Regions from separate parts of the Mesorhizobium sp. C372A genome, predicted to be linked through region 2. Evidence: riboswitches for the same ligand, from Rfam matches in the RefSeq annotation. Region 2 holds a riboswitch; each other region holds the start of a gene.

Region 1 (6,984 bases), 2.8 Mb from region 2:
ACCCCGCACCACGAGGCCTTCGGCCGCGCGGCGGCACTCTTCGACGACTGGATCAACCTGCCGGCGTCCCGGCTGACCGCGTTGCTGATCGTTGCCGCCGCCTTTCTCGTTGACGGCGCCGATCCCCGCAACGCCTGGCAAGCAGTGCGGCGCGACGCCAAAAAGCACCGCTCACCCAATGCCGGTTGGCCGGAAGCAGCAATGGCCGGCGCACTCGGCCTGGCGCTCGCCGGCCCGCGCAGCTATGGCGGCGTCATCGTCGAGGACGCCTATATGGGCGAAGGCGGTAGGCGCGCGGCGGAAAGCCAGGACATCAGGCAGGCGCTGAAATTGTACCAGGTGGCGGACTATCTGCTGATTGGGCTGTTCGGGTTGCTGTCGGCGGTGCTTATCGCGGTGACGTTCTGAGAGCTTACCGTCGCCCTTCCTTTACCCTCCCCCTTGTGGGGAGGGTCGGCGCGAAGCGCCGGGGTGGGGGACTGCGACCCTACGAGAACCCCCACCCCGATCCGCTTCGCGGATCGACCCTCCCCACAAGGGGGAGGGTACGAAACCCCTCAAAACTCGATCCCCTGCTGCGCCTTCACGCCGGCCGAAAAATGATGCTTCGTCACGCCCATCTCCGTCACCAGATCCGCCGCCTCGACCAGCGCCGGCTTGGCATTGCGGCCGGTGACGACGACATGCAGGCCTTCGCGCCGCGCCTTCAGCGCCGCGACCACCTTGTCGAGATCGAGATAGTCGTAGCGCAGCGCAATGTTGAGCTCATCGAGGACGACAAGGCTGACAGAGGGGTCGGCGATCAGCTCCAGCGCCTTGGCCCAGGCGGCTTCGGCCGCCGCAATGTCGCGCTTCAGATCCTGCGTCTCCCAGGTGAAACCCTCGCCCATCGTGTGCCAGACGACACGGTCGCCGAACGCCGCGAAGGCGTCCTTTTCGCCGGTGTGCCATTTGCCCTTGATGAACTGGACGACGCCGACGCGCTTGCCATAGCCGAGCATGCGCAGCGCCAGCCCGAAGGCGGCCGTGGTCTTGCCCTTGCCGGGTCCGGTGTTGACGATCAGCAGCCCCTTCTCGACCGTCTTTTCCGCGACCTCGGCGTCCTGCACCGCCTTGCGTTTGGCCATCTTGGCGCGGTGGCGTTCTTCGTCTTTTGCGTCGATATCGGTCATCATTTCACCTTGAGCGGCAGCCCCGCCACCATCAGTAGCACCGTATCGGCAACCGCCGCGACCTGCTGGTTGAGACGGCCGGCGGCATCACGAAACCGGCGTGCGAGCGCATTGTCGGGCACGATGCCTTGCCCGACTTCGTTCGAGACAACGAGCCAGGGCCCGCGCGGCCGCGACAGCATGTCGGCCAGCCGCCGGCATTCCGCCTCGAGATCATGGTCGGAAAGCATATGATTGGTCAGCCACAGCGTCAGGCAATCGACGAGCACCGGCTGGTTGTCGGGCAAGGCTTCGAGCGCTCCGACAAGATCGAGCGGCGCGTCGATGGTCGCCCAGCCTTCGCCGCGCCGCGAGCGATGCAGCGCGATGCGCTCGCGCATCTCATCGTCATAGGCTTCGGCGGTGGCGATATAGGCCCATGGCGGCGGCAACGCCGTCGCCAGGGTTTCGGCATGCGCGCTCTTGCCGGAGCGCGCACCGCCGATGATAAAGGTCAAACTGCGATCAGGCAAAGCTGTCGCGCAGGCTGGTCGCCGAGCCGGTGAAGCGTTCGCGCACCACGCCAATGACGGCGCCGAGCACCAACCAGAACACCAGATTGGTCACCGTCACCGCCACCACGAACTGGTGATGCAGGCCTTCGGGGATCGGCGTCTCGAAACTGTCGGGCTGCGGCGCGCCGACAATATGCGGGGCGACGATCAGAACGACGGCAAGGACGGTCAGCGGCGCCGAGGTGCGGAAGGCGATCAAGGCAAGGCCAATGGCAGTCGCCACAACCGTCGCCACCCACCAGATCTGGCGCTGCATGAGATCGGCCGCCGGCATTGCCGGCAGTTCCGGCGGCAGGCCGAGGCCCGGAGCCAGCGTGAATACGGCAAAGCCGGCCAGACCCCAGAACACCCCCTGGCGCCAGTTGCCGATGCCGCCGGCGAATTCGGAAACGGCCACCAGGACCAGCGCGAAACCGATACCGGTGACGATATTGGCCAGCACGCTGAAGGCGAATCGCTCGAAGCCGTCGGCCGGCGCCCAGCCTTCGTCCTCCGCTGGCGCGGCAGCTTCAGCCGGGGCTGCGCTGCTCACGGCATTTTCCGCCGGCGCGGCGGTGCTCATGGCATTGGTGTCCGCAGCGTTGGCGGCGGGCGCCGCGGCATGCTCATGCTCATGGCCGCCACCAGCCTTTTCGTAGACCTCGGCCTTGAGGATCAGCGGCACGGTGGCGTAGGCCTGCATGCAGGCGAGAGCGACACCCGCCACGAGCCCTGCGATCGCCGCGATGAACACGACGTTGCGAAACAGGTTCATGATGTCAGATCCTCGTCAGTGGCAGGGAAACGCCATCGAATGGCGATAGTCGTGCGCCGCATTGTGGACCGCATCGATATGCGAGAAACCGACAACGCCGACGACGAAAATGCCCAGAAACGCGCTAAGCACGAGCTGCATGAAGCGCGACTGCGAGGAGACGGAAGCGCCGAGGGAGACGGAAGCGGTATTCATATCTTGTCCTTTCGCCCTCCACCCGAGGGCATCGAAGTCAGTTCCCTGTCGCCGGCAGGTCTCCTGGCTCGCGGATCAGCGCCCTTCCCCACCTTCCCGAGGAAAAAATCCTCAGTGGCTTGGAGAGGACTACCGCACACAGTTGCGGGGGCAGCCACGGCATTGGGCAACAAGTCAGCCCTCACCGCATTCCCTCTTGGTCCCTAACGGAACCGACGACATGCATGACTATAGGCTGAAACGGCCGCATCCGGCAAACCAAATTCCGCCGGCCAACAGCGCGAATGCGCCATGCGGCGTTACGGGTTCAACGCGGTGATCCGCTCGGCAACCAGCCGCTGCAGCCGCCACAGATGGCGATCGTGAATGCCGCGCTCTTCAAGGTTTTTCACCGTGTTGTAGAGATAGTCGGCGCCCGACCCCCAGTGCCCGCAGGACGTTGCCAGCCTTTCGACGACCTTGCCCTCGTCGAGCGGCCCTGAATAGGTCAGGCCGTTGCGGTTGATGACGAAGGCCAATGCCCTGAGCGGTCCGGCCTCGCTTGCAAGCTTCAGCATGCGCGGCCGGTAGCTTGTCGGCTTCAGCGTGACTTCGCGCCGGAAAAGCCGGCCCAACTGCCCGCGCCGGTTACTTTCGGTCAGCCGGAAGGCGACGCCCTTGCATTGTCCGCCACGGTCCAGCGCCATCATCAGGCCGGGGCTGTCCTTGGTGCCGCGCCAGCGCGTCATGTTCATGCAAAAGGACCGATGCCAGCCGCGCGCCAGCGCAACGCGGTCCTCGACATAATCTATTTCCGGTTTCCAGATCAGCGATCCATAGCCGAACAGCCATAGCGGTTCGCTATCCGGGAGTTCGACCTGCAATTCATCCAGCAGCGCGTCATAGTCGGCGTCATCGAGATGCATCGCGTCCGGATCCGGCCCGGGGTCCCTGATCTCGCGCCAGCAGCGCGCGACCAGCTCCGGCGTAAGCGACATCTGTCGTGCGGCCAATTTCCGAATCCCCCCAATTTCCGAATGTCCCATGTCCACGACATGATTATGCGCCGCGCCTGCAACCGGCAATGCGGCACTCTGATTGACAAACGATCTGCCGGGGTGTCGGCTGACGCTTCATAGGAAGCCAGCCATGCATCCCAACCCGAGCGAGCGCGACCCCTATAACGGCCTGAGCCGGGCCGAACCGACGCTACCGTCATCGGCCTATTGGGATAGCGAGGCTTACCAGCGCGATCTCGACGCCATCTGGTACAAAAGCTGGCTGCTCGTCTGCCGCGAGGCCGATCTTGCCCAGCCTTTGGCATTCAGGACAATCCGCGTTGGCACACAGGAAATCGTCGTGCTCCGCGACGACACCGGCGAGTTGCGCGCCTTCCACAACACCTGCCGGCATCGCGGCTCGCAGCTTTGCCAGGAAAGCGAGGGCCGGCTGAAAGCGCGGCTCATCACTTGCCCCTACCATGCCTGGTCCTACTCGCTGCGCGGCGATCTCGTGCGCGTTCCCTCGAAATCGCTGCCAGATGGTTTCGACAAGGCAGATCATCCGCTCTACCGGGTGGCGCTGTCGGTATGGCGCGGCTTTGTCTTTGTGAACCTTCAGCAGGCTGCGGCCGGCTCCGCCGGGACCTCCTTCGATCCCGCATCCGGCGACCTCGCCAACTGGCCGCTGGAAACTCTGGTATCAGGCCATGTCCTGCGCAAGGTGATGAACTGCAACTGGAAGATCTTCTGGGAGAACTTCAACGAGTGCCTGCATTGCCCAGGCGTCCACAAGGACCTGTCTCGGCTGGTGCCGATATACGGCCGCGGCCTGATGAGCCGGCACGACGACCCCGACTGGGTCCGCCATGCCGACAATGACGCACCGCAGTTTTCGGGTGGCCTGCGCGCCGGCGCCGAGACCTGGTCGCGCGACGGACATGCCCATGGCCCGGTCTTCCCGGGCCTGACGCCGGCCGAGCGTGCGGCCGGACAGACCTATGCCACCAGCCTGCCCTCGATGTTCATCGTCGGCCATGTCGATTATGTCAGGACGGTGCGACTGATGCCGCTCGGTCCCGAACAGACCGAACTCACCGCCGAGTGGCTGTTCGCGCCCGAGGCGCTGGCTGAGACGGACATCGACAATGTCGTCGCCTTCGGCACCCAGGTGCTGGAGGAGGATGCCGCGATCTGCGAGATCAATCAGAAAGGCCTGCGCTCGATGCGCCACCAGGCCGGCGTGCTAATGCCGGAGGAGTACGATCTGCACCGCTTCCACAACTGGGTGCGCGAGCGGCATGCAGCGCTTGAGGCAACCGCCTGATCGGCGACTAAAGCGACTTCGGCAGATAGCGCCAGGAGATAAAGCCGCAAACCGCGGCCAGAATGCCCAGCGTCACGAACACCGAGCCGAGGCCGAAAAACGCCAGCACCACCGAATAGACCAGCGGCGGCGTCAGCTCGGAAAAGTCGAGATAGGTGCGGTAGACCGCGGCCATCTGCGCCCGCTCATAGGACCGCACCGAGCGCATGAAGGCGGTCGAGCCCAGTGCATCGAGCGCGATGGTGAAGAAGGCGCCGCAGAGCAGGAAAAAGCCCGTAAGCAGCGGCGCGGTAGTGCCGACCGCGCCCGCGGCAAGCAGCGTCGCCGACATCGCGAAATAGGCGAAGGTCATGGTGCGCCGGCCGCCGAAGCGTTTTCCCGCTTTGCCCCAGAAGATCGCCATGAACAACAGCGCATTGCCGGCCGAAACCAGCAGGCCGCCGGCAAGCTTGCCCTCGCCGGTAATCACCATGAACAGCGGCCCGTAGACGAAGAACGTCGTCCAGAAGCAGGAGCGGCCGAAGGCGATCAGCCAGGCCAGCCTGAGCCTGGGTTGTGCTACGAAGCGGCCGATATTGGCCAGCGGATTGGCCGGCCGTGTCTTGCCCGGCCGGATCGACCGGTTGTCGCCCAGCCTGTAGGTCCAGAACAGCGCCAGCAAGGCCAACGCAAACACCGCGACCGCGCCATGCGCGGCATAGATGCCGTACCGTGTGTAGAGGAAGATGCCGAGTGTCGGCCCGCCGGTCCAGGCCAGCATCGACCACGCCATGCGCAGCGATTCGGCCTGCATGAAATCGGTCTTGCGGATGTGGTCCATGATGTAGAGGTTGAGCGTGATCGACAGGGCGCTCGCCCCCATCACGCGGCACAGCATGCCTGCCAGTTGCCCGGCAAGCGTGTGGGTGACGAAGAACAGCGAGCCCATCGCCAGCAGGCAGGCGCCGGCGGTATAGACCCAGCGCCGGTCAAACCTGCGGATCAGCATCGGCATGAACAAGGTCACCGACAGGCCGAGCAGCGCCACGATGGTGTAGAGGATCGAGACGATCTGCTCGTTGTGCAGAATCTCATAAGCCTGGATCGGGATGACGCTCGACACCGTGGCACGGGCGAAGGATTCGACCGCATAGAGCGAGGCAAAGGTGCGCGCATCCGCCGGACGCAGGGCTGGCAGCCAGATCGGATGGCGCACATGGGTGGACATTTGATCCCCAAATCAGACTCGCAGCCCAAATCTGCGCTGGCGCTTCCTCCGCCGGTAACAGGAAACCGACCCCTTCCCGGCAAAAAGCGAATTCGGCCAAAGGCTTTCCGGCTCTGGCCTAAAGCGCCGCGCGATGCAGCCGCACGGCGCGACCCGGAGCGTAGAGGGCGGCCTTCTTTTGTCCGGTGCAACCGTGATAGTCGTCTTTGGGGCTGAATCAGATCGCGAGACCATGAGCATCCATACCGCACCCCCTGGAGATCAACTGAAGCGAGATCAACCGAAGCGCATCGTCGCCATCGATGTCGTACGCGGCATCGCGCTGATCGCCATGGCGAGCTACCACTTCACCTGGGATCTCGAAAATTTCCACTACACCGATCCCGGCCTCACCGCCGTCGGCTGGTGGAAGATCTATGCGCGCTGCATCGCCTCGACCTTCCTGTTCCTGGTCGGCGTCAGCCTGTTTCTCGCGCATGGCAGGCAGATCCGCTGGACCGGCTTCTGGAAACGTTTTGCCATGGTCGCCGTCGCGGCCGCCGCTATATCGGCGGTCACGTACTTCATCACGCCGGACAGCTTCATCTTCTTCGGCATCCTGCATCAGATCGCGCTGGCCAGCCTGCTCGGCCTTTTGTTCTTGCGGCTGCCGTCCTTGCTGGCGCTTGTCGTGGCGGCGGTGGTGATCGCCGGGCCGATCTATTTCCGATCCGAAGCCTTCGATCATCCGGCGCTGTGGTGGGTCGGCCTGTCGGCGATCAACCCGCGCTCCAACGATTACGTGCCGCTGTTTCCCTG
Region 2 (6,984 bases):
CTGCAGGACCCCTACGGCATTCGGTTCTGGCCCGAATTCAAGGGCCGCGACGGCTGCCGCACGCCGATGGTGTGGGATGCAACCGCCAGCAATGGCGGCTTTTCGACGGCCAAGCCCTGGCTGCCGGTGCCGGGCAAGCACTTGTCGCAAGCGGTCAATGTTCAGCAGGGCGACGCGGCCTCGCTGCTCGAGCACTACCGGCGCTTTCTCGGTTTCCGCCGCCAGCATCCGGCCCTGGCCAAAGGCGACATCGAGTTCATCGAAAGCGAGGGCGACACCGTCGCCTTCACCCGCCGTGAGGGCAATGAGCAGATCGTCTGCGTCTTCAATCTGGCCAGCAAGCCGGCCGAGGTCGATCTCGGTGGTCAGGCGCTGCTGCCATTGGCCGGGCACGGTTTTTCGGGACAATCCGGCACAGGTTCCATCCGCCTCGGCGGCTACGGCGCCTGGTTCGGGCGCATCGACTGAGTTTTTGACGAAACTGGATTTTTTGAGGAAATCCAGGTTCTCTAGGGAAATCACTGGGAGGAAATTATGGCCGATGTCACGCTGAGACAGGTGAAGAAATCATACGGCAATCTGCACATTCTCCACGGCATCGACCTCGACATAAAGTCGGGCGAGTTCATCGTCTTCGTCGGCCCGTCGGGTTGCGGCAAGTCGACCTTGCTGCGGTCCATCGCCGGGCTTGAGGAGATCACCTCCGGCGAGCTGAAGATCGCCGGCGAGGTGGTGAACGACGTGCCGCCTTCCAAGCGCGGCATTGCCATGGTGTTCCAGTCCTATGCGCTCTATCCGCACATGACCGTCTACGACAACATGGCCTTCTCGATGAAGATCGGCAAGGAAAGCAAGGCCGAGATCGACAAGCGGGTGCGGCAGGCCGCCGAAATCCTGCAGCTGACCAAATATCTCGACCGCCTGCCCAAGGCGATGTCGGGCGGCCAGCGCCAGCGTGTCGCCATCGGTCGCGCCATCGTGCGCAATCCGAAAGTGTTCCTGTTCGACGAGCCGCTGTCGAATCTCGACGCGGCGCTACGCGTCGCGACCCGCATCGAGATCGCCAAGCTCAAGGAATCGATGCCTGCCACGACCATGATCTACGTCACCCACGATCAGGTCGAAGCGATGACGCTCGCCGACCGCATCGTCGTGCTGAAGGATGGCCATATCGAGCAGGTCGGCACGCCGATGGACCTCTACAAGAAGCCCGGCAATCTGTTCGTTGCCCAGTTCATCGGCTCGCCGGCCATGAACATCCTGCCGGCGACGATCGACAGGACGGGCAACCCGACAATCGTCAGCCATGTCGGCGGCCGCAAGGCAACGGTGCCGATCGCAACGCCGGCGTCAGCCAAGGGTGCGGCAGTCAGCTTCGGCGTGCGGCCGGAGGATCTGTCGGCCGCCACCGGCGCGGAATATCTTTTCGAGGGCGTGGTAGACTATGTCGAGCAACTCGGCGAGGTGCAGCTTGTCTATGTCGATATCGGCCGCGCTGACCTGCCGTTGGTGACCAAGCTGCCCGGCAATGTCGAGGTCAAGCGCGGGGCAAAGCTGCGACTGACCGCGGATGCCGGGGACCTGCACATCTTCGACGCCGATGGGCACTCCTTCTCGCTCAAGCCGGTGGAAGTGAAGGCGGCTTGAGATAGCTGCGTCGTACAGGCATGAAAAAAGAGCGGCGGGCCAGGCCCGCCGCTCTTTTTTTAAGCTTCGGCTGTTAGTTGTTGCCGAACCGATCCCTGTCGCTGCTCTGAGGAACGAACTTCTGTTGGTCGTTCGACGAGTTCAGCAGCTTGTAGACCGCCGAGTTGGTGCCGGTCGACGAAGTGCGGGTGGTGTCGACGGCAGCGGCCGGCTGGTTGGCGCCATTGGAGCCATAATTGTCGCTGCCGGCAAAGGCAGCGCTCGAAACAGCCAGAACGGCTGCGGTGGCAAGAACGATCTTCTTCATTTTAGTCTCCTGAATTTTTCTGATGCCGCCAGCTGCAGCGGATAAGCCCGCCACGTGCTGGAAACCGGCTTTTAGCGGCCGAAAAGGTTACGGTCGGCACCGTGGGCAGGCGCCTGCTCGGCTGGAGCCGACTTCTCAACCGAAGCCGTATGGCCACTATCGGTCGACGTAATCGCAGGCTGGTTGGCGCCGTTCGAACCGTAGTTGTCGCTGCCGGCGAAAGCGCTGCCGGAGATGGCCAAAACGGCGGCGGCAGCAAGGATGATCTTTTTCATTTCAATACTCCTGAATTTTTTGGGATCCCGAGAGCGACGGGTTAGCCGCCCTTCTTTGGTCGGGATCAGCGATTGCCGTAGAGGTCGCGGTCGGCGCCCTGAACGACAGGCTGCTTGTCAGCGTGCGCCGGCTTCTGAATGGAAGCCGTATACGAGCTGTCGACCGAGACGGCTGGCTGGTTCGCACCATTGGAACCGTAATTGTCGCTACCGGCGAAGGCGCTGCTGGTGATCGCCAAAACGGCTGCGGCAGTGAGGATGATCTTTTTCATTTTTAGTACTCCAGTTTGTCTGTCCGTCTAGCGGCGTGTCTTGGGAGGAATTCGCGTCGTTCGGACAGCCCCGATGTGGGAAAGCCATAGGCTGGTTTCCAATCACGAAGTTGTTCCGTGTGGACCACGGTCCTGCACCTTGAAATTGTGCCAGGAAGTTCCTCTATGGTCATTTATCGCATTGTTTTCAGTTGCTTATGTCGAACCGAGTGGTTCGCTCCGGTGTGGGTTTCCGGGCCGTCGTTCACACCGTCCTGCACGCATTGTCAACAGAAACGAACCGTTCGGTTCGATTAGAGATTGCTAATAGTAACTTTTCGATACCGTTGAGCCCTTTTTGCCCCAGATCGGAACTGGATCCGCAGCGATTCGAAACGGCGATGATAGCGCCGCAAGACAGGATCTCAGCCCTTCGGTGGTCGGCGGGGCGTATGCCGCGCGTGTCGCGCCGCATGGATATGATGTCGCTTTCATGCCGACGTCGCGATCGCTGCCGTGATTAGATGATCGCATCTCAGGTGCCGCTTCGTGACGACGCAGCGGAGAATTGGGAAGCCGGTCAGAATCCGGCGCTGCCCCCGCAACGGTGGTGGAGTTGAAGTCGCAACGGGAGACCACTGGGCAAGAGCCTGGGAAGGTGTCGCGATGGTCCGCAAGGACAACTCCAGAGCCCGGAAACCAGCCCGAGATGCATAGACTCGACTGATCGCGGTGGGCGGTCAAGAGGTGGATAGTGCATGTCCGGCGCCGCGCCGGCCTGCGTCCGATCCTTCCTCCATCACCACCAAGTTCAGTCCTTAAACCACGAGGACAGAACTATGGATACGCGCAACGACATGCTGAGGCTCCTGAACGGCCGCAAGCAAGGCTTTTCGCTGGAACAGCCCTTCTACACCGACCCGGACTATTTCAAGCTCGACATGGAGCTTATCTGGTATCGCGACTGGCTGTTCATCGGCCATGATTGCGAACTGCCGAAGCCCGGCAGCTATATCACCGTGCAGATCGGCGATTATCCGGTGGTGCTGGTCCGCGACCAGAAGGGCAACATCAACGCCTTTCACAATTCCTGCCGCCATCGCGGCAGCCGTGTCTGCAACACTGAGAAGGGCATGGCGGCAAAGCTTGTCTGCCCCTATCACCAGTGGACCTACGAGCTTGACGGCCGGCTGCTGTTTGCCCGCCAGATGGCCGACGGTTTCGACAAGAGCCAGTTCGGCCTGAAGCCCGTCGCCTGCGAGACCGTCGGCGGCTACATCTTCATCTGCCTGGCGAAAGAACCTGCCGACTTTGCGCCGATGCGCGCCATGATAGAGCCCTACCTCAAGCCGCACCGGCTGAATGAAGCCAAGGTCGCCTTCGAGAGCACCATCATCGAGAAGGGCAACTGGAAGCTGGTCTGGGAAAACAACCGCGAATGCTATCACTGCGCCGGCAATCATCCAGAGCTGTGCAAGACATTCCCCGAAGCGCCGACGGTGACCGGCGTGCAGGGCGCCGACAGCGATCCGGAGATGCTGGCGCACTGGGCGAAATGCGAGGCGGCGGGCCTGCCGAGCAAGTTCCGCATCGATCCGGCCGGGCAATACCGCGCCACCCGCGCGCCGCTGCTGCGCGATGCCGTCAGCTACACGATGTCGGGAAAGCGCGCGGTGACGAAGAACCTGTCCGACACTGTTGCTGCCGACCGCATCGGCACCTTGATGCACTACCACTATCCGACGACTTGGAACCACATACTGATCGACCATGCGGTCACCTTCCGGGTGCTGCCGATCAGCGCCACCGAAACCGCGGTGACGACCAAGTGGCTGGTGCACAAGGATGCGGTCGAGGGGGTCGACTACAACCTTGAGGAGCTCACCCATGTCTGGACCGAGACCAACGACCAGGACCGCCGCATCGTCGAGGAAAACGCCTTCGGCATCCTGTCTCCGGCCTATGAGCCCGGCCCCTATTCGGAGCTGCACGAGGGCGGCGTGATCCAGTTCGTCGAATGGTACGCGGCCTTCATCGGCCCGCGCCTTGCCGAAGGTGGCAGGCCGGCGCTGCGCAGCGTCGCGTGAGCTGGAGCAGGCGAAGAAGGACCGGAGGATGAATGCGATGACGGATCTTGGGCTCTATCGCCATCTCGACCAGATGGCGCCCTGGAACGATAGGCTGCAGGTGCTGGAAGTGATCGGCGTCAGCGACGAGGCGCCTGACGTCAAGACCTTCACCTTCCGCTCCGACAACCAGACCTGGTTCCGCTACAAGCCGGGCCAGTTCCTGACGCTGGAACTGCCGACACCGGACGGGCCGCTGATGCGCACCTATACGCTGTCGTCGTCGCCATCGCGGCCGTTTTCGATCGCGGTGACGGTCAAGGCGCAGGCCGGCAGCATCGGCACGCGCTGGATGTTCGACCATCTGGTGCCCGGTTCGCATGTCAAGGCCTACGGACCGGCCGGCGACTTCTCGTTGCACAGCCACCCGGCGGCCAAATACCTGTTCATTTCCGCCGGCTCCGGCGTGACGCCGATGATGTCGATGCTGCGCTGGCTGAACGACTGCGCGCCATGGACCGATGTCGGTTTCGTCAACTGCGCGCGGCGTGCCGAAGAGATCATCTTCCGCAAGGAACTCGAACTGCTCGGCGGCCATATGCCCGGCCTGTCGCTCGGCTTCATGATCGAGGAACGTTCCAGCCGCGAGGGCTGGTACGGTCATATGGGGCGCATCGACGCGATCCGGCTGCCCTTGCTGGCTCCGGATTTCCGCGAGCGCGAAATCTTCTGCTGCGGCCCCGATCCGTTCATGCGCGCCGTGCGCGGCATGCTGGATGCCGCCGGCTTCGACATGACGAAATACCATCAGGAGAGCTTTGCCGCGCCTGTGATGGAGGAAATTCCGGCGCCGTTTGCCTCCCCGGTCGAGGACGGCATCGCTGCACCTGTCGAAGCCGTGACGCCGATCCGCTTCTCGCTTTCGGAGGTCGATGCCGGCTGCGTCGCCGGCCAGACCGTGCTGCAGACCGCGCGCAGCTCGGGCGTGCGGATTCCCGCCGCCTGCGAGTTCGGCCTGTGCGGCACCTGCAAGGTGAAGAAGGTCTCCGGCGAAGTCGAGATGAGCCACAATGGCGGCATCCTCGACCACGAGATCGATGACGGTTTCATCCTTGCCTGCTGCTCGAAACCGTTGTCGGCGCTCGAAATCGAGGCTTGAGCCGGTCGACTTCGCCGCAACGGTCGCCGACGCAGGCGTTGTGTTCGCGGGTCTTTGTCTTGCCAAGCATAGGCCGAGTGATTTAGACGCACTTAGGAAGGGCTGGGCAGACCGTGAAGCCGGCGCATCCCTTCAGGGCGCATGGGACGGGGGACAGAGCGATGCAACAGCGGGTCTACGCGGTCGCAAGCAAGGACATCGTTTTCGAATCATTCGATGGCGAAGCCGTCGTTCTCGATCTTTCGAACGGCAAGTATTTCGGCTTTTCCGATTCCGGCAGCCGGGTCTGGCAGGCTTTGTCGTCCGGCGTCGCCACTGAAGCGCTGGTCGGAGCTGCCGCGGGCGCCGCAAAAATAAGCCTGGCCGACCTCGAAAGCTTCGTTGCCCGACTGCTCGATTTCGGGTTGCTTGCGCCAGCCGAAACACCGGCACAACCGCTTTCGGGCGAGCTGTCGTCTGCGCTTGCTGCCAGCAATGAGCCGCTCAAGGTCGATGTCCATGACGACCTTGCCGATCTCATCATTGTCGACCCGATCCATGAGGTCGAGGAACCTCTCGGCTGGCCGGCGGTGAAACAGGCATAATTGTTTCCCTAAAGCGCGTCGCGTTTGAACGGACTCAGGCGACGCGGTTTAGATCTTTGATTTTATGCATGTCGTCGTCTCAAAACCGGGGCCACCCCGAGCGACATGCATCAGGCGACCCGGCGCAATTCTGGACGCTGAACAACCAACACATGCCTTTGATCACGCTGCAAACCCTGCCGGATTATGCCCGCCATGTGCTGGCGGCCGCGGAAAGCGCCGCCGCCTTCTATCCCGTTGCCGCCAGCGTGCGGTTGCTGGGACTGGACCTGAGTGTCCACCTCGACCATGGCACGCTGGCGGAAGCCATGAGCCATGCCTTCATACCGGCCCCGGAAAATCCGTCTGCATCTGACGGCTGCCGCATTTTCGTCGCCCACCCGGGCATCGATGGCGTCCTCGCCCCGGCCACCTGGGGCCGAGGCGATTACAACCATCATGCCTTTGCCAACCGGCTGGAAGAGGCCGGATTGCGCGGCAGCTACTATCATGACCTCGATTTCTGGCAGTTCCATGATCCGCAACGCCATGTCGGGGCGCAGCTGATGATGGCGGCCGAGGCCTTTCCGCCATGGGAACAGGCGGCGCCGCTGCGCGCCTTCCTGCATTGGGAATATGCGGCGCGCGGCATGCGGCTTACCCATGCCGGCACGCTGGGCATCGATGGCAAGGGCGTGTTGCTGGCGGGCTCCGGG
Region 3 (6,984 bases), 760 kb from region 2:
AGCTTGGCCCTGAGGATGTCGAGGCCGACAAGGCATCCGGCGCCAAGGTTACCTATTTCGAGGGCTATCTGTGGGATCCGCCGCGCGCCAAGGAGGCGATCCGGCAGACGGCGAAGCTCGCACACGAGGCCGGACGCGAAGTGTCGATGACGTTGTCGGATTCGTTCTGCGTCGACCGCTACCGGGACGAGTTCCTCGAGCTGATGCGCTCGGGCACGGTCGACATCGTCTTTGCCAACAGCCACGAGATCAAGTCGCTCTACCAGACAAAATCCTTCGACGAGGCGCTGGCTCAGATCCGCAAGGACTGCAAGATTGCCGCCGTCACCCGCTCCGAAAAAGGCTCAGTGATCGTGCGCGGCGACGAGACCGTGGTCATCGAGGCGACCGCCATCAAGGAGTTGGTCGACACCACCGGCGCCGGCGACCTCTACGCCGCCGGTTTCCTGCATGGCTACACGCAGGGCCGCAACCTCAAGACCTGCGGCGACCTTGGCTCGCTGGCGGCCGGCCTGGTGATCCAGCAGATCGGCCCAAGGCCAAGGCAGAATTTGCGCCGCGAGGCGGAAGGGGCTGGGTTGCTGTAGATGCGCGGGCAACTAACCAGCCGCCCTACTGACGCGATGACCGCAGTGGCGGAACTGTGTCAAAGCTCGCTGATAGCGACAGCCATTCGCTTCGGAGAACTGACCCATGCTGCTGCCGTGAAGCTCGCTGGAGGAGCGGTGCAAGGCGTGCTTGCCATGACGGCATTCACCGTCATCCAGATCGTCACCTGCATTTTCCAGAAGCTCAGCTTGGGGAAGGCCAGTAAGGTTCCTGAGGTAACGGAGAACTCGCGGCGTCCGTCGGACTTGACTTGCGATCACGTCCCACGATGCCGAATGCGGGCAGCAGACTGAATATTTCACAATGCTAGACAAAGGCGTAAAAGCGCGATCACATAACTACATAAACATTTCGTTATGCGTCATTGACAAAAGAGCGAACTGCTGTGATTGTCTACGTGTCGTGGTTCTCGCGTGCGGCGCTGCCGCAGCGGAGCTAAGAGGGAAGCCGGTGCGATGCCGGCGCTGCCCCCGCAACTGTTAGCGGCGAGCCAACCCCAATCACGTCACTGAGGCGAATACCCTCAGGAAGACGGGTAGAGGCTATGACCCCGCGAGCCAGGAGGCCTGCCACGCGAATTACGTCCACGGGCGGGGTGTCTCGGTGGCCGCTGCAACCCGGCGTTGATGCCGGCCTGCTAGCGCCTTCCTTGTCACCGACGCCCCAATCATCGGGGTATGACATGACTGTCTCTCAGCAAATTCCTGTAGCAACGCTCGGCGTGCCGCGCTTCGGTCGTCGGCGAGAACTGAAATTCGCGCTTGAAAGCTACTGGTCCGGAACATCGTCCGCTGGCGACCTTCTCACGACGTCGAAGGCGCTCCGTGCCGCTAGCTGGGAAGAGCAGCGCGATCGCGGTGTGTCGAAAATCCCGTCGAACGACTTCTCGCTTTACGACCAAGTGCTCGACACCGCAGCCATGGTCGGGGCCGTTCCATCCCGTTACGGCTGGAATAGCGGCGAGGTCCCACTTGACATCTACTTCGCAATGGCGCGCGGCAACCAGGGTCAGACGGAGGATTGTGGACACGCTGGTTACCAGGAGGAGGCTCATGGACCTGGTGTAACCGCGATGGAAATGACCAAGTGGTTTGACACCAACTACCACTACATTGTGCCGGAACTCGATGATGATCAGACGTTCGCCCTCTCGTCATCGAAGCCGGTCGATTACTTCCTCGAGGCTAAAGCTCTCGGCATTCACACACGCCCAGTCATCCTTGGACCCATCACCTTCCTCAAGCTGGCGAAATCGCCTGCCGAGGGGTTCGGTCCCATCGCTCTCCTACCGCGGCTGCTGCCGGTTTACGAGCAGCTTCTGGAGAGGCTGAAGCTGTCGGGAGCCGACTGGGTGCAGATCGATGAGCCAGCGCTTGTCCTCGATCTGAACCCGAACGAACGAGCTGCGTTCGAATTCGCCTATGGCCAGCTGTCGAAAGCCGCGCCCGAGCTGAAGATCATGCTGGCTACGTATTTCGGGTCGCTGGGAGACAATCTCGAAACCGCGATTTCTCTGCCCCTGGCCGGCCTGCATATTGATCTCGTGCGCGCTCCCGAGCAGCTGGAAACGGTGGCTCGGCTCGCTCCGAAGGATCTGGTGCTCTCGCTTGGCTTGATCGATGGCCGCAACGTCTGGCGTGCGAACCTGCCCGCCATTCTCGACCGCATCAAACCGATCGTCGCCGGCTGGCCCTTGGACCGCGTCGAGATCGCGCCTTCTTGCTCGATGCTGCATGTGCCGATTGATCTGCGCATGGAGACGGAACTCGACGCGGACATCAGGTCGTGGCTCGCCTTCGCGGCCCAGAAGACCGACGAGCTGGTCTTGCTGGCCCGGGCCCTGTCCCAAGGCAGGGATGCGGTGGCAGGCGCGTTGAAAGCGTCTGCCGAGGCTGCCGCCACGCGCGTGACATCCACGAGGATCCATGACCCGCTTGTTCAGGGGCGGATCGCTAGCATTGAGGACAGCGCGAAGCGACGAGAGAGCGCTTTTGGCGAGCGCTCCAGAGTCCAGGCCGGCTCACTCGGGCTGCCGCCGTTCCCGACGACGACCATCGGGTCCTTCCCGCAGACGCCGCAGGTACGCAAGGCGCGGGCCGCTCATGCGAAGGGCCAGCTGAGCTATGTCGACTATGAGACGTTCCTGAAGAAGGAGATCGAGGCTGCAATTCGCTGGCAGGAAGAGATCGGGCTGGACGTGCTGGTGCATGGTGAGTTCGAGCGAAACGACATGGTACAGCATTTCGGCGAGCAGTTGTCCGGCTTCGCGCTCACCCAGCATGCCTGGGTACAAAGCTATGGGTCGCGCTACGTGCGTCCCCCCATCATTTTCGGCGACGTATCGAGGCGCAATCCGATGACAGTGCGCTGGTGGCAATTCGCCCAGTCGCTTACGGAAAAGCCCGTGAAGGGAATGCTCACAGGCCCAGTCACCATTCTCAACTGGTCTTTTGTTCGCGACGACGTACCCCGCTCCGAAGCCTGCCGCCAGATCGCGCTCGCCATCCGCGACGAAGTGACGGATCTCGAAAGATCCGGCGCAAGGATGGTCCAGATCGATGAGGCCGCGTTTCGCGAAGGATTGCCACTGCGCCAATCTGACTGGAAAGTCTATCTCGACTGGGCTGTCGAATGTTTCCGGATCGCTTCAACGGGTGTAAAGGACGCGACTCAAATTCATACCCACATGTGCTATTCGGAGTTCAACGAGATCATTCACGCGATCGCTGGAATGGATGCGGATGTCATTTCGATTGAGACGTCGCGCTCGAAGATGGAACTGTTGGACGCCTTCACGAGCTCCAAATATCCGAACGAAATCGGTCCTGGCGTCTATGATATTCACTCACCACGCGTCCCGGAAGTCGGCGAGATTTCGGACTTAGTCATGCTTGCCCGCGAGCGACTGTCCGACGGCCAACTGTGGATAAACCCGGACTGTGGCCTCAAAACACGCAAATGGGAGGAGGTCCGCCCTGCCCTCATTAACATGGTCGCTGCAGCACGCGCGCTCCGGCAGAAAGTGCAGGCGTGAGGCCTCTCTTCCTCACCGTGTGGGGAGTTGCCGGCTGGCGGATGTCGGCCGGGAATATGCCAAACCGATCACACTCTTGGAAATGAGCCACTCGGCGCAAATGTGCAATTTCCCTACGGCACGTGTCTTAATCCCGCAGAAATATAAATGTGGCACTACGCTATAACATCGGTTCCTTGGGGACATACAGGCCCCGCGCCTCGAACAAATCGGACTGGCGTCGTTTCTCAAAGTAGACTGCTTGGCGCGTTCGCTCAGGCAGCGACAATATATGGTGCTGCGTCTGTCCGCCCCCAGTTGATCGCGCAGACTACGGGCGAGGTGGCAGGGTTCGGGTATCGCTAGCGTCCCGCCAATTCGGAGATGGACGTCGCAATTCGTGTCGCCAAGTAAAAATCGCCAATCATTTTCGATTGCAAGTCCGCAGCCAGTTGGCCCTTATTTTCCTGAGATCTGCGTTACAGGCCGGGGCGTTGTCGCCGTTTCTGAGGGTAAGATGGGATAGGCGACGTCAGGTGCCTCTCCGGTCAGCGAGTTGAGGAAGGCAACAAGCAGGTCAACTTCTTCGTCCGCCAGTACTACGCCGAGCTGGGTGGTCCCCATAATGGCGACGGCCTGTTTCAGATCCCAAACCTTGCCCGAATGAAAGTATGGCGCGGTGAGTGCAACGTTGCGCAGCGGCGCCACGCGGAAGACATAGGAATCGTCGGCTGCATTGGTGACCTCAAATCGGCCCTTGTCTTTGTCCGGCAGGACTTCGGCGCTGGGCCGTTCCACGAGGCCGAATGGGTAATAGGCTTGCCCACCAACGTTGATGCCGGCATGGCAGGACGAGCAGCCTTTGTCCATGAAAAGCACCAGGCCCTGTTTCTGTTCGGAAGTCATGGCAACCTCATCACCATTCAGGAAGCTGTCGAACGGGGCAGGTGTGACCAGTGTCGCCTCGAAGGCTTCGATCGCCTTGGCGAAGTTGTCGAAGGTGACCCGATCGGCTTCAGCCGGAAAAGCTGCATCGAACCACTCGACATATTGCGGCATGGACTTGAGAGTGGCGATGAGTTGGCCCGGTGTATTGGCCATTTCGATCCCGGCTTGGACCGGTCCCTTCGCCTGAGCCTTCAGGTCTTCGGCACGACCATCCCAGAACTGGGCGATGTTGAAGACAGCGTTCAGTACAGTCGGCGCGTTGCGCTGTCCCTTCTGCCAACCATGGCCAATCGAGGTTTCGTGATTGTCGTCGCCGCCGGTGGCCAGGTTGTGGCATGAATTGCACGACAAGACGCCTGACGCCGAGACGCGTGGATCGAAGAACAGTGCCTTGCCGAGAGCGATCTTTTCCGGGGTGATCGGGTTGTTGGCGACTGTCGGCGTGGTGGATGGCAAAGCCGTGAAGGTGGCCAATGCCGTATCTCTGAGGTCGGTGGGGATCGAATCCGCAGCAAAGGCGGTGGGTGCCAGCAAGGTGACAGCCATCGTACTGAATAGGATTTTCATAATTGGTCTTCCTGCGTCGTCCACGCAGCCATTATGCGATCTGCGGCTCATGAACGCCCTGAGCTAGATCAGCTTGAGGGAGAGGACGGGGTCTCACACCTGTTTTCGCAGCTGAGCTGGGACCCTCTTGGAAGCGATCGCTCTTCTCGATTGGACTTCAGGGAGGAGGAGTATCCCTGGTTGGCAACCGGTTTTATGCATCAAAGCACGCCCTGAGGGCGGCTTCGTAGATTCGGTCACTGCGATCTTTCAGCCAAGGTTGAGAAAGTCACAGCATGCGCAAGACTGGCAATCTCTTGCACGAGGTGCGCTGCACGCCTTGCGAAAAGTGAGCTTCTGAACCGTCAGGGTTCATTCGTTGCGTGAATCGGCCTTATCGACACCCGCCGACTGCACATTGTGATGTCACCAGCGATGGCGGTTTCAATACCTAAGCAGCGACGGTCTATGTGACAGTATGGATGTCGTATCGGAATAGGCGTTCCGCCTTTGTGGACCGTCACACCGGCATATAGCTCCGCTTCCACGAACATCCCATCACGCGAGGAAAGACATGGCCAACACGCGCAGTATCGCCAATCTAGCCCTTTGTGTCGACGGCGCCGCGATCGAGCAGGTCCACCCGCTGTAACTGCCTCACCTTGATCCACAGATCCTAGGCGCTGACCAGTTTGTCGTCATCATTTGACGGGCGGGGGGCATTGGCCCATAAGCGAGCCAACGCAAACTGTGCGGTTGCCAATGCGTAATGAAGTGAATTGCAATGATCTTCGGTTTGCGAAACACGCACTTCCGACGCAGCTTGCGTTGACAGAGGCGCTTTTAGGCGCAATAGCACTTCCGCTGGCCTATTTTGTGGAGTTCAACTGTGGTTCGGCCAAGGGCGCGGGGCGCCGGACCGGCCTCTTGTAAACCTAATCAAAGAGAGAGAGACCCTGCATGGAAGAAATCTTACCGCGCATCGCCACTGGTGCCGGCATCGGCCCGGCTCTCGCAGAGAAGGCCGTTGGGTTAATGCTGGGGTTCCTGCGGAGCCACGCGGCCGACGGCCCCGGCGCGCGCATGATCGAGGCCATTCCGGGAGCTTCGGAATTAGTAGCGAAGTATCATGGCGACGACCCAGAGGGTGGCGGCCTTATGGGGCTCGGGCAGCAATTGATGGGTGAGGGTCTCAGCATGGCAAAGATCGCCGCCCTCGCCAACGAGACGATCGCCTGCGCCAAGGAACATGCCGGCGACGAACTCGTGGACGAGGTCCTCAATTCCGTTCCTGGCCTTCCCCAGTTCGTCTGATCAGCGGCAGCCGGGGCGCATGACCTTGTGCGCCCGTGCCGGCCCGTCTGCGCAGCAGGCATTCTCCGCCGAGCGTTCCGCACCGATCTCGCCAGACCACCAACCGCTGGGCACGCGAATCGCGCGTTGGAGTACTTCATTCGTCTATCGAAAAATCAACTTCAGGCGATTCGATGTGTATAATTTCTGGCGGTAAGGGTTTATCCTGAACGCTTTCGATGAAGCCCGCGAGATAAGCAAACGTATTGTATTTCTCGAGGACTAGCCGTTTCGCCTCTCTTATTGCGCCGCGACGTTCCTTCCAGAGGTCTGAGTTGATGATTTCTTGAATTTTTTGGATTACGTTCTTGTCCTCTGGGTCAATCAGAACCATAGAGTCCGAAGGGAAGAACCTCGTGATTGCCGGGCTGCCGTAATAGATCGGCATTGTTTCAGCGACGAAGCAGTCCATAAGCTTCTCTGTAAAATAGTAATCAGCACGAGTATTCTCGAACGCTATACTGTAACGATAAGGTGCGAGCGCGTTCCATTTATCTCCAATCAGCCGAAAACCT
Region 4 (6,984 bases), 2.7 Mb from region 2:
AGAAAACCCTTGTCGGCCAGTTCATTGTTGATCTCGAGGAAGAACGGATCGTCGGAACCGACCGGACGTCCGGTATTGGGGTCGATCAGGCCTTTGGGCTTCGGCGCGACGAGCGTTCCGGAACTGTCGTTCAATCCCATTCCAGCGCTCCTTTTTTCCATTCATAGGCAAAGCCGATGGTCAGCACCGCCAAAAACACCATCATCGACCAGAAACCGAGCATGCCGATCTTCGAGAACGACACCGCCCACGGAAACAGGAAGGCCACTTCCAGATCGAAGATGATGAACAGGATCGACACCAGGTAGAAGCGGATGTCGAATTTCATCCGGGCATCGTCGAACGAGTTGAACCCGCACTCGTAGGCGGAAAGCTTCTCCGGATCGGGATTGCGATAAGCCACCAGGAACGGCGCGATGATAAGCGCCAGGCCTACAACTGCGGCCACGGCGATGAAGAGGACGATGGGCAGGTATGAACTGAGGAGTACGTTCATGCTCGGCTTTCCGTTGGCGGCCAATCCACTTTGATTACAGCAACCAACCCTAATGCGGAAGCGCGACAGTTTAACCGCTGAACCGTTTTAGGTGCCTTTGCTGCAACGCGGCGAGGGTTAGCGCAGGGCTTTCAGCGAAGCAAGTCAAACCTTGTTCAAAAGACAGTGCTGGACGGCAGGCCGGGAAAAACTGGTCCGATCTCCTCCTGTTTGATTTCCTTCATCTTTCACTCCACTTTTGTCTCCTGACACATTTCCCGCCATTTGCCTGCTAGCATGACCGGAATCGCCGGCTAAAGTCGGGAAAATGGTTCGAGGCAAGACACTTTGACGAAGGACAAAATCTCACTCCCCGCGGCCAGGCGCATCGCGCTCGCCGCGCAAGGATTTCTCGATCCCCGCCCGGTCGGCACGCCCGATCGCCGCCACCTCGCCCGCGTGCTGTCGCGCACCGGCCTGCTGCAGATCGATTCCGTCAGCGCCGTGGTGCGCGCCCACTATATGCCGCTCTATTCGCGCCTTGGCCCCTACCCGCTCACCCTGCTCGACAATGCCGCAATCACCCGCAAGCGCACGGTGTTCGAATACTGGGCGCATGAGGCCTCGTTCCTGCCGGTCGAGACCTACCCACTGATGCGCTGGCGCATGCAGCGCGCTGAAAGCGGCGACGAAATGTATCTGGGCCTCGCCAAATGGGGCCGCGAGCACGCCGCCTATATCGAAGAGATCTACCGCGCGGTCGCCGAGCGCGGCCCGATTGCCGCTTCGGCACTGGAGGGCCAGAAAGGTTCGGGCGGCTGGTGGGGCTGGAGCCACGCCAAGCACGCCTTCGAATGGCTGTTCTGGGCCGGACGCATCACCACGGCGCACCGCCGCGGCTTCGAGCGTTTCTACGACCTGCCCGAGCGCGTGCTGCCGCAGGCGATCCTTGATCTGCCGGTGCCGGCGGCCGAGGACGCGCACCGCGAATTGCTGCGCATTTCCGCCCGCGCCCACGGCATCGCGACGTCGGGTGACCTGCGCGATTATTTCCGCTTGTCGCCAGCCGACATGAAGGGCCGGTTGGAGGAACTGGTCGAACTGGGGGAACTGCTGCCGGTACGCGTCGAAGGCTGGGACAAGCCGGCTTACCTCTATAAGGACGCCCGCCTGCCGCGAAAGATCGAGGCCCGCGCGCTACTGGCCCCCTTCGATCCGGTGGTCTTCGAGCGCGCGCGCACCGAGCGTCTCTTCGATTTCCACTACCGCATCGAGATCTACACCCCGGCCGAAAAGCGCCAATATGGCTACTACGTGCTGCCCTTCCTGCTCGGCGACCGGATCGTCGCCCGCGTCGATCTCAAGGCCGACCGGCCTGCGAGTGTCTTACGCGTCCACGCCGCCTATGCCGAAGCAGGCGCACCGCCTGAGACCACCGCACAGCTTTTCGAGGAACTAAAGGAGATGCAGGGCTGGCTTGGCCTTGAGCGCATCGAAGTGACGCCGGCCGGCAATCTGGGGCCGGCATTGGCTAGCGAGAGAGATGGCCAACCCTTGCAGCGTCTGTCATAGACGCCTCAATAAGCCTCGTAGGTTGTGCAATGGCATCGGACAAAGTGCTCGACATGATCCATGGCGCCCTCATTGCGCATGGAATAGATGCAGTCCGCAGAGATAGGGACGTCATGCTCCAATCGAAGCAGCTTCGGTTTGAGGCTGAGGTGTTCGAGACGAGTTCTGACCGGCTGGTCCTGGAAATCTACATTTTTTCTCCGCTGCTTGATGTTCAGCCGGTCATTGAATCCTTTGCTGGCTTCGGCGACACGCGCGAACAGGAACTGAACCAGGCGTTTGAAAAGTTTCTCCGTGGTGTTTTCCATGTGGCCATTGAGGGACTGGCCGATCACGTCTGCGAGAACATGCAGGCCGAAATAGAGCTTTGGCAGCGAAGCAGCGCCAGTTGGAAGATCTGGCGAAAAGATGCCCGCTGGAAAATCTATAGCGGCCCGGTCATTTCCCAGGCCACAACCGAGCTATGCTCGCTGACACCAGGCTATCCAGCATTCTATGCCAAGCTGGAAAAGCTGTTCACAGCTTCGGTACCCCCCGGAAGCCATTTTGTCCGGACCTTTCTGGCAGGCTTGAAGGGCACGCTGATTAGTGCCGAAGTCCTTCTGGACAACGCGGTTTGGCATGAGGGACAGAATCTGGCTGTCGGTCATGACTGGGACTATAGCGATGGCTATCAAGCTATCCGACAGGTCATCCTGGCACTGCCGGAAGCCGGGACATGACAGCCCCTGCCGACATCGCCATGTCGTAGCCGTGCGTTGACACCGCCGCCCGCAAAAGCCTAAATCCGCTCCAGACGGTCCCCTGCCCGCAACGGCAAGGGCCAAGAGGGAATGCGGTGCGGGACGAAAAAATCCCAAATCCGCGGCTGTCCCCGCAACTGTAAGCGAAGAGCCAAGGCCGAAAGCCACTGGGTAACACCGGGAAGGCGGCTAACCAAGGCGACGACTCGCGAGCCAGGAGACCTGCCGTCTGCGACTATAGAATCCGATCGCCCGGCGGGTTTCCGGGCAAGGAGCCCGGTTTTTGGACCAGAACAGCAGTTTTTCGGCTGGCACAGCGGATGTTTCGTCCGCCGATAGCGACGCCTTGGCCGGCGTGACCGTCATCGTCTGCGCCTCCTGCCGCGACGAGACCGGCTCCGACGCCCATCCCCGCGCCGGCGAACTTCTGGCCGACGACACGCGCCGCGCCGCTGCGAATGACAACATCCGCGTCCGCACGGTCGAATGCCTCGGCAATTGCAAGCGCCGCCTCAGCGCCGCGATCCTGCGCGACGGCTGCTGGAGCTATGTCTTCGGCGACCTGACCGCGACCAGCGGCGCCGACCTCGTCACCGGCGCAAAACTCTTCGCCACCTCGACCGACGGCCTCATCCCCTGGCGCGGCCGGCCCGATTCCCTCAAGCGCGGCCTCGTTGCCCGCATCCCGCCCCTCGACATGCTGAAGGACTGATCATGAGCGCTTCCGTTTCCCGTGTGCCTTGCACCGTCGTCACCGGCTTCCTCGGTGCCGGCAAGACGACGCTGGTCCGCCATCTCCTGGAAAACGCCGGCGGCAAGCGCATCGCCATCATCGTCAACGAGTTCGGCGATATCGGCATCGACGGCGAGATCCTGAAAGGCTGCGGCATCGACACCTGCCCCGAGGAAAACATCGTCGAACTGGCCAATGGCTGCATCTGCTGCACCGTCGCCGACGATTTCGTGCCCGCCCTCGACAAGATCCTGGCGCTGACCCCCAAGGTCGATCATATCCTGATCGAGACCTCCGGCCTGGCGCTGCCCAAGCCGCTGGTCCAGGCTTTCCAGTGGCCGAGCGTGAAAAGCCGCGTGACGGTCGACGGCGTCATCGCCGTGGTCGACGGCCCGGCGCTGGCCGAAGGCCGCGTCGCCAACGACATGGACGCCTTGCAGGCGCAGCGCGCCAAGGACGAGACGCTCGACCACGACGATCCGGTCGAGGAAGTGTTCGAGGACCAGATCGCCTGCGCCGACCTGATCATCCTGTCGAAGAGCGATTTGATGGATTCAGCCGGTTCGGCCCGCGCCAACGCCATCATCGGCGAGCATTCCGCCCGCGCCGTGAAGATCGTGCCGACCTCGCATGGCAAGGTCGATCCGTCCGTGCTGCTTGGCCTCGGCCTCGCCGTCGAGGACGACATCGAGAACCGCAAGTCGCACCATGACGGCGCCTTCGATCACGAGCATGACGACTTCGACACCTTCATCGTCGACATCCCCTCGATCGCCAATCCGGACGAACTGGCCAAGCGCGTCGCCATCGCCGCCGAACAGGAAAATGTCTTGCGCGTGAAGGGCTTCGTCGAGGTCGGCGGCAAGCCGATGCGGCTTTTGCTGCAGGCCGTCGGCCCGCGCGTCAATCATTACTATGACCGCGCCTGGACGGCCGAGGACGACCGCCGCTCGCGCCTCGTCGTCATTGGCCTCAAGGGGCTGAACCGCCCGGCGATCGAGCGTATACTCGCCGGCTGACGCAAACCGGCGTAGCAATTCCAGGAAAAGTGTTTCACGGTTTTCCGTCCGGAATTGTGTAAAAACAAGGAGATAGAGCGGGTTCACCGTTTCCGTGAAACGGTGAACAGCGCTAGACCGCAATGCATATACTCACCACGACCTCCGCCTCGCTCGACGATCTCGCCGAGCCGGTCGATCTGCGGCAGACGCCGGCGGATATCGTGGCGCTGTCCTTCACCGACAGCGATCTCGCCGGCCTGGCGGCCGCCTGGAAGGCCGATTCCGCCCGCCTGCCCTCGATGCGGCTGGCGGCACTGCGCGACCTGCGGCACCCGATGTCCGTCGACCTCTGGGTCGATAGCGTTGCCCGCCACGCCAAGGTGATTTTGGTGCGCATCCTCGGCGGCTACGACTGGTGGCGCTACGGCTGCGACCAGTTCGCCGCAACCGCCCGCGCGCACGGCATCAAGCTGGCGCTGCTGCCGGGTGAAAGCCACGACGAGGATCTCAGGCTGATCGAAGCCTCGACGCTGCCGCGCGCGGAATTGGATGGCCTGCTCGGCTATTTCCGCGAGGGCGGGCCAGAGAATATGACGGCGCTGATGCAGCGGCTGGCGCGACTGGCTGGGTCAGATGTAACCGCGGCTGAGCCGATCAGTGTGCCGAAAGCGGGCTACTACGAGCCAGGTCGCGGCGTGGTGGGCAAGTTGGATTTTGCCGATGTCGGCGTTCCTTCACACCCCCCTCTGTCCTGCCGGACATCTCCCCCGCAAGGGGGGAGATCAGCCTTCACCACGGCCGGCTCGTTTTCAGCTTTGTCAGAAACCGAGCCCTCTTCAACATCGACGATTGGCGAAAGCGTCGATGACAGCTCAATCTCCCCCCTTGCGGGGGAGATGTCCGGCAGGACAGAGGGGGGTGGGCGGGAACGCGACGCCGACCACATCAACGCTCCAGTCATCCCCATCCTGTTCTACCGCTCGATGCTGCTGGCCGCCGATGTCGCGCCCATCGACGCCCTTTTTGAAGCACTCCGCCAACGCGGCATGCGCCCGGCCCCCATCTTCGTCTCAAGCCTGAAAGACCCAGCCTCCCTAGACTTCGTCGAAACAGCACTCGCCTCCCTAAACCCCGCCGCCCTCATCACCGCGACCGCTTTCGCATCCGGCGCCGAACCCGGCGTCGAAACCTTGTTCGACCGCGCCGGCGTGCCGGTCTTCCAGGTCATCGTCGCCACCACCCGCCGCGACGTCTGGAACAACAACCAGCGCGGCCTGGCGCCCGCCGACCTCGCCATGCATGTCGTGCTGCCCGAACTCGACGGCCGCATCCTCGCCGGCGCGATTTCCTTCAAGGGCGAAAGCGAGACCGATCCGGCCCTCGGCCACCGCGCCTTCGCCAACCGGCCGGAACCGGATCGCATGGCGCAGGTGGCGGAGCGCGTGGCGGCCTTCATTCGCCTGCAGGAGACGGCTCGCGCCAAGCGCAAGCTGGCGATCCTGATCCCCGATTATCCGAGTGCGCCAGGCCGCACCGGCTATGCCGTGGGCTTGGATGTGCCCTCCAGCGTGCTGGCCATGCTGCATGACCTGAAGGAGCAGGGCTATGGCGTTGAAGGGATTCCGCAATCGCCACGTGCGCTGCTGGATGCGTTGGAGCGGAGCGGTGACGGGCTGGTGTTGGGCGAATATCGGGACTTGTCAAAGGGCCTGCCCAAAGAAGCACTGGCTGCGGTAGAGGCGGCATGGGGCGCTCCTTCACCCTCCCCCTTGTGGGGAGGGTCGGTTCGCGACATTCGCGAAGCGGATGGCGCGAAACGGGGTGGGGGTAGCGGTGCATCACCCCCACCCGGCCCTGCGGGCCACCCTCCCCACAAGGGGGAGGGTAAGATCGGCTTCCCCTTCCGCGCCGCCACCTTCGGCAACGTCACCGTGGCGCTGGCCCCCGACCGTGGCCGCTCGGCCGACCGTCGCGCCGACTACCACGACCCGACGCTCCCCCCGCGCCACGAGCTGCTCGCCTTCGGCCTTTGGCTACGCAAATCACTGAACGTCCACGCCCTCATCCATGTCGGCGCCCACGGCACCCTGGAATGGCTGCCCGGCAAGACCGTCGCGCTTTCGCAAAATTGCTTCCCCGAGATCGTCACCGGCCCGCTACCGGTCATCTACCCCTTCATCGTCTCCAATCCGGGCGAAGCGGCGCAAGCAAAGCGGCGCATTGCCGCTGTCACGCTTGGCCATCTGCCGCCGCCGCTGACCGGCGCTGGCCTTGACGAGGAGCAGCACAGACTCGAACGGCTGGTCGACGAATACGCCCAGGCCGACGGCCTCGACCGCCGCCGCCGCGACCGCCTCGCAAAACTGATCGTCGACACCGCGCGAAAGACCGGCCTCGCCTCCGAAGCCGGCGTCGCCAGGACAGATGCGCCCGACGAGGCGCTGCGCCGCATCGACGCCT

Evidence for each region. A riboswitch is a leader RNA that binds a small molecule or an ion and turns the genes downstream of it on or off. The one in region 2 is predicted to bind cobalamin.
Region 1: another riboswitch for cobalamin. It lies ahead of NLY42_RS18305 (CbtB domain-containing protein); the one in region 2 lies ahead of NLY42_RS04945 (aromatic ring-hydroxylating oxygenase subunit alpha).
Region 3: another riboswitch for cobalamin. It lies ahead of metE (5-methyltetrahydropteroyltriglutamate--homocysteine S-methyltransferase); the one in region 2 lies ahead of NLY42_RS04945 (aromatic ring-hydroxylating oxygenase subunit alpha).
Region 4: another riboswitch for cobalamin. It lies ahead of NLY42_RS18085 (DUF1636 family protein); the one in region 2 lies ahead of NLY42_RS04945 (aromatic ring-hydroxylating oxygenase subunit alpha).

The regions. Positions count from the first base shown of each region.
Region 1 covers NZ_CP100475.1:3,849,606-3,856,589, reverse strand. The annotation lists gene cbiB (adenosylcobinamide-phosphate synthase CbiB) at 1-408, shown strand, start outside; gene cobO (cob(I)yrinic acid a,c-diamide adenosyltransferase) at 558-1,172, opposite strand; gene cobU (bifunctional adenosylcobinamide kinase/adenosylcobinamide-phosphate guanylyltransferase) at 1,172-1,684, opposite strand; gene NLY42_RS18310 (CbtA family protein) at 1,677-2,480, opposite strand; gene NLY42_RS18305 (CbtB domain-containing protein) at 2,496-2,675, opposite strand; cobalamin riboswitch at 2,712-2,907, opposite strand; gene NLY42_RS18300 (gamma-glutamylcyclotransferase) at 2,975-3,667, opposite strand; gene NLY42_RS18295 (aromatic ring-hydroxylating oxygenase subunit alpha) at 3,804-4,979, shown strand; gene NLY42_RS18290 (MFS transporter) at 4,987-6,186, opposite strand; gene NLY42_RS18285 (heparan-alpha-glucosaminide N-acetyltransferase) at 6,419-6,984, shown strand, end outside.
Region 2 covers NZ_CP100475.1:1,065,473-1,072,456, reverse strand. The annotation lists gene bglA (beta-galactosidase BglA) at 1-468, shown strand, start outside; gene NLY42_RS04965 (ABC transporter ATP-binding protein) at 535-1,647, shown strand; gene NLY42_RS04960 (DUF680 domain-containing protein) at 1,721-1,954, opposite strand; gene NLY42_RS04955 (DUF680 domain-containing protein) at 2,026-2,229, opposite strand; gene NLY42_RS04950 (DUF680 domain-containing protein) at 2,295-2,501, opposite strand; cobalamin riboswitch at 3,001-3,202, shown strand; gene NLY42_RS04945 (aromatic ring-hydroxylating oxygenase subunit alpha) at 3,320-4,567, shown strand; gene NLY42_RS04940 (FAD-binding oxidoreductase) at 4,605-5,705, shown strand; gene NLY42_RS04935 (PqqD family protein) at 5,867-6,289, shown strand; gene NLY42_RS04930 (hypothetical protein) at 6,442-6,984, shown strand, end outside.
Region 3 covers NZ_CP100475.1:310,335-317,318, forward strand. The annotation lists gene NLY42_RS01375 (adenosine kinase) at 1-587, shown strand, start outside; cobalamin riboswitch at 996-1,197, shown strand; gene metE (5-methyltetrahydropteroyltriglutamate--homocysteine S-methyltransferase) at 1,292-3,643, shown strand; gene NLY42_RS01385 (cytochrome-c peroxidase) at 4,082-5,137, opposite strand; gene NLY42_RS01390 (hypothetical protein) at 6,077-6,430, shown strand; gene NLY42_RS01395 (glycosyltransferase family 10 domain-containing protein) at 6,567-6,984, opposite strand, start outside.
Region 4 covers NZ_CP100475.1:3,804,860-3,811,843, reverse strand. The annotation lists gene NLY42_RS18105 (NuoB/complex I 20 kDa subunit family protein) at 1-140, opposite strand, end outside; gene NLY42_RS18100 (NADH-quinone oxidoreductase subunit A) at 131-496, opposite strand; gene NLY42_RS18095 (winged helix-turn-helix domain-containing protein) at 824-2,047, shown strand; gene NLY42_RS18090 (DUF6348 family protein) at 2,077-2,769, shown strand; cobalamin riboswitch at 2,828-3,034, shown strand; gene NLY42_RS18085 (DUF1636 family protein) at 3,074-3,502, shown strand; gene cobW (cobalamin biosynthesis protein CobW) at 3,505-4,542, shown strand; gene cobN (cobaltochelatase subunit CobN) at 4,665-6,984, shown strand, end outside.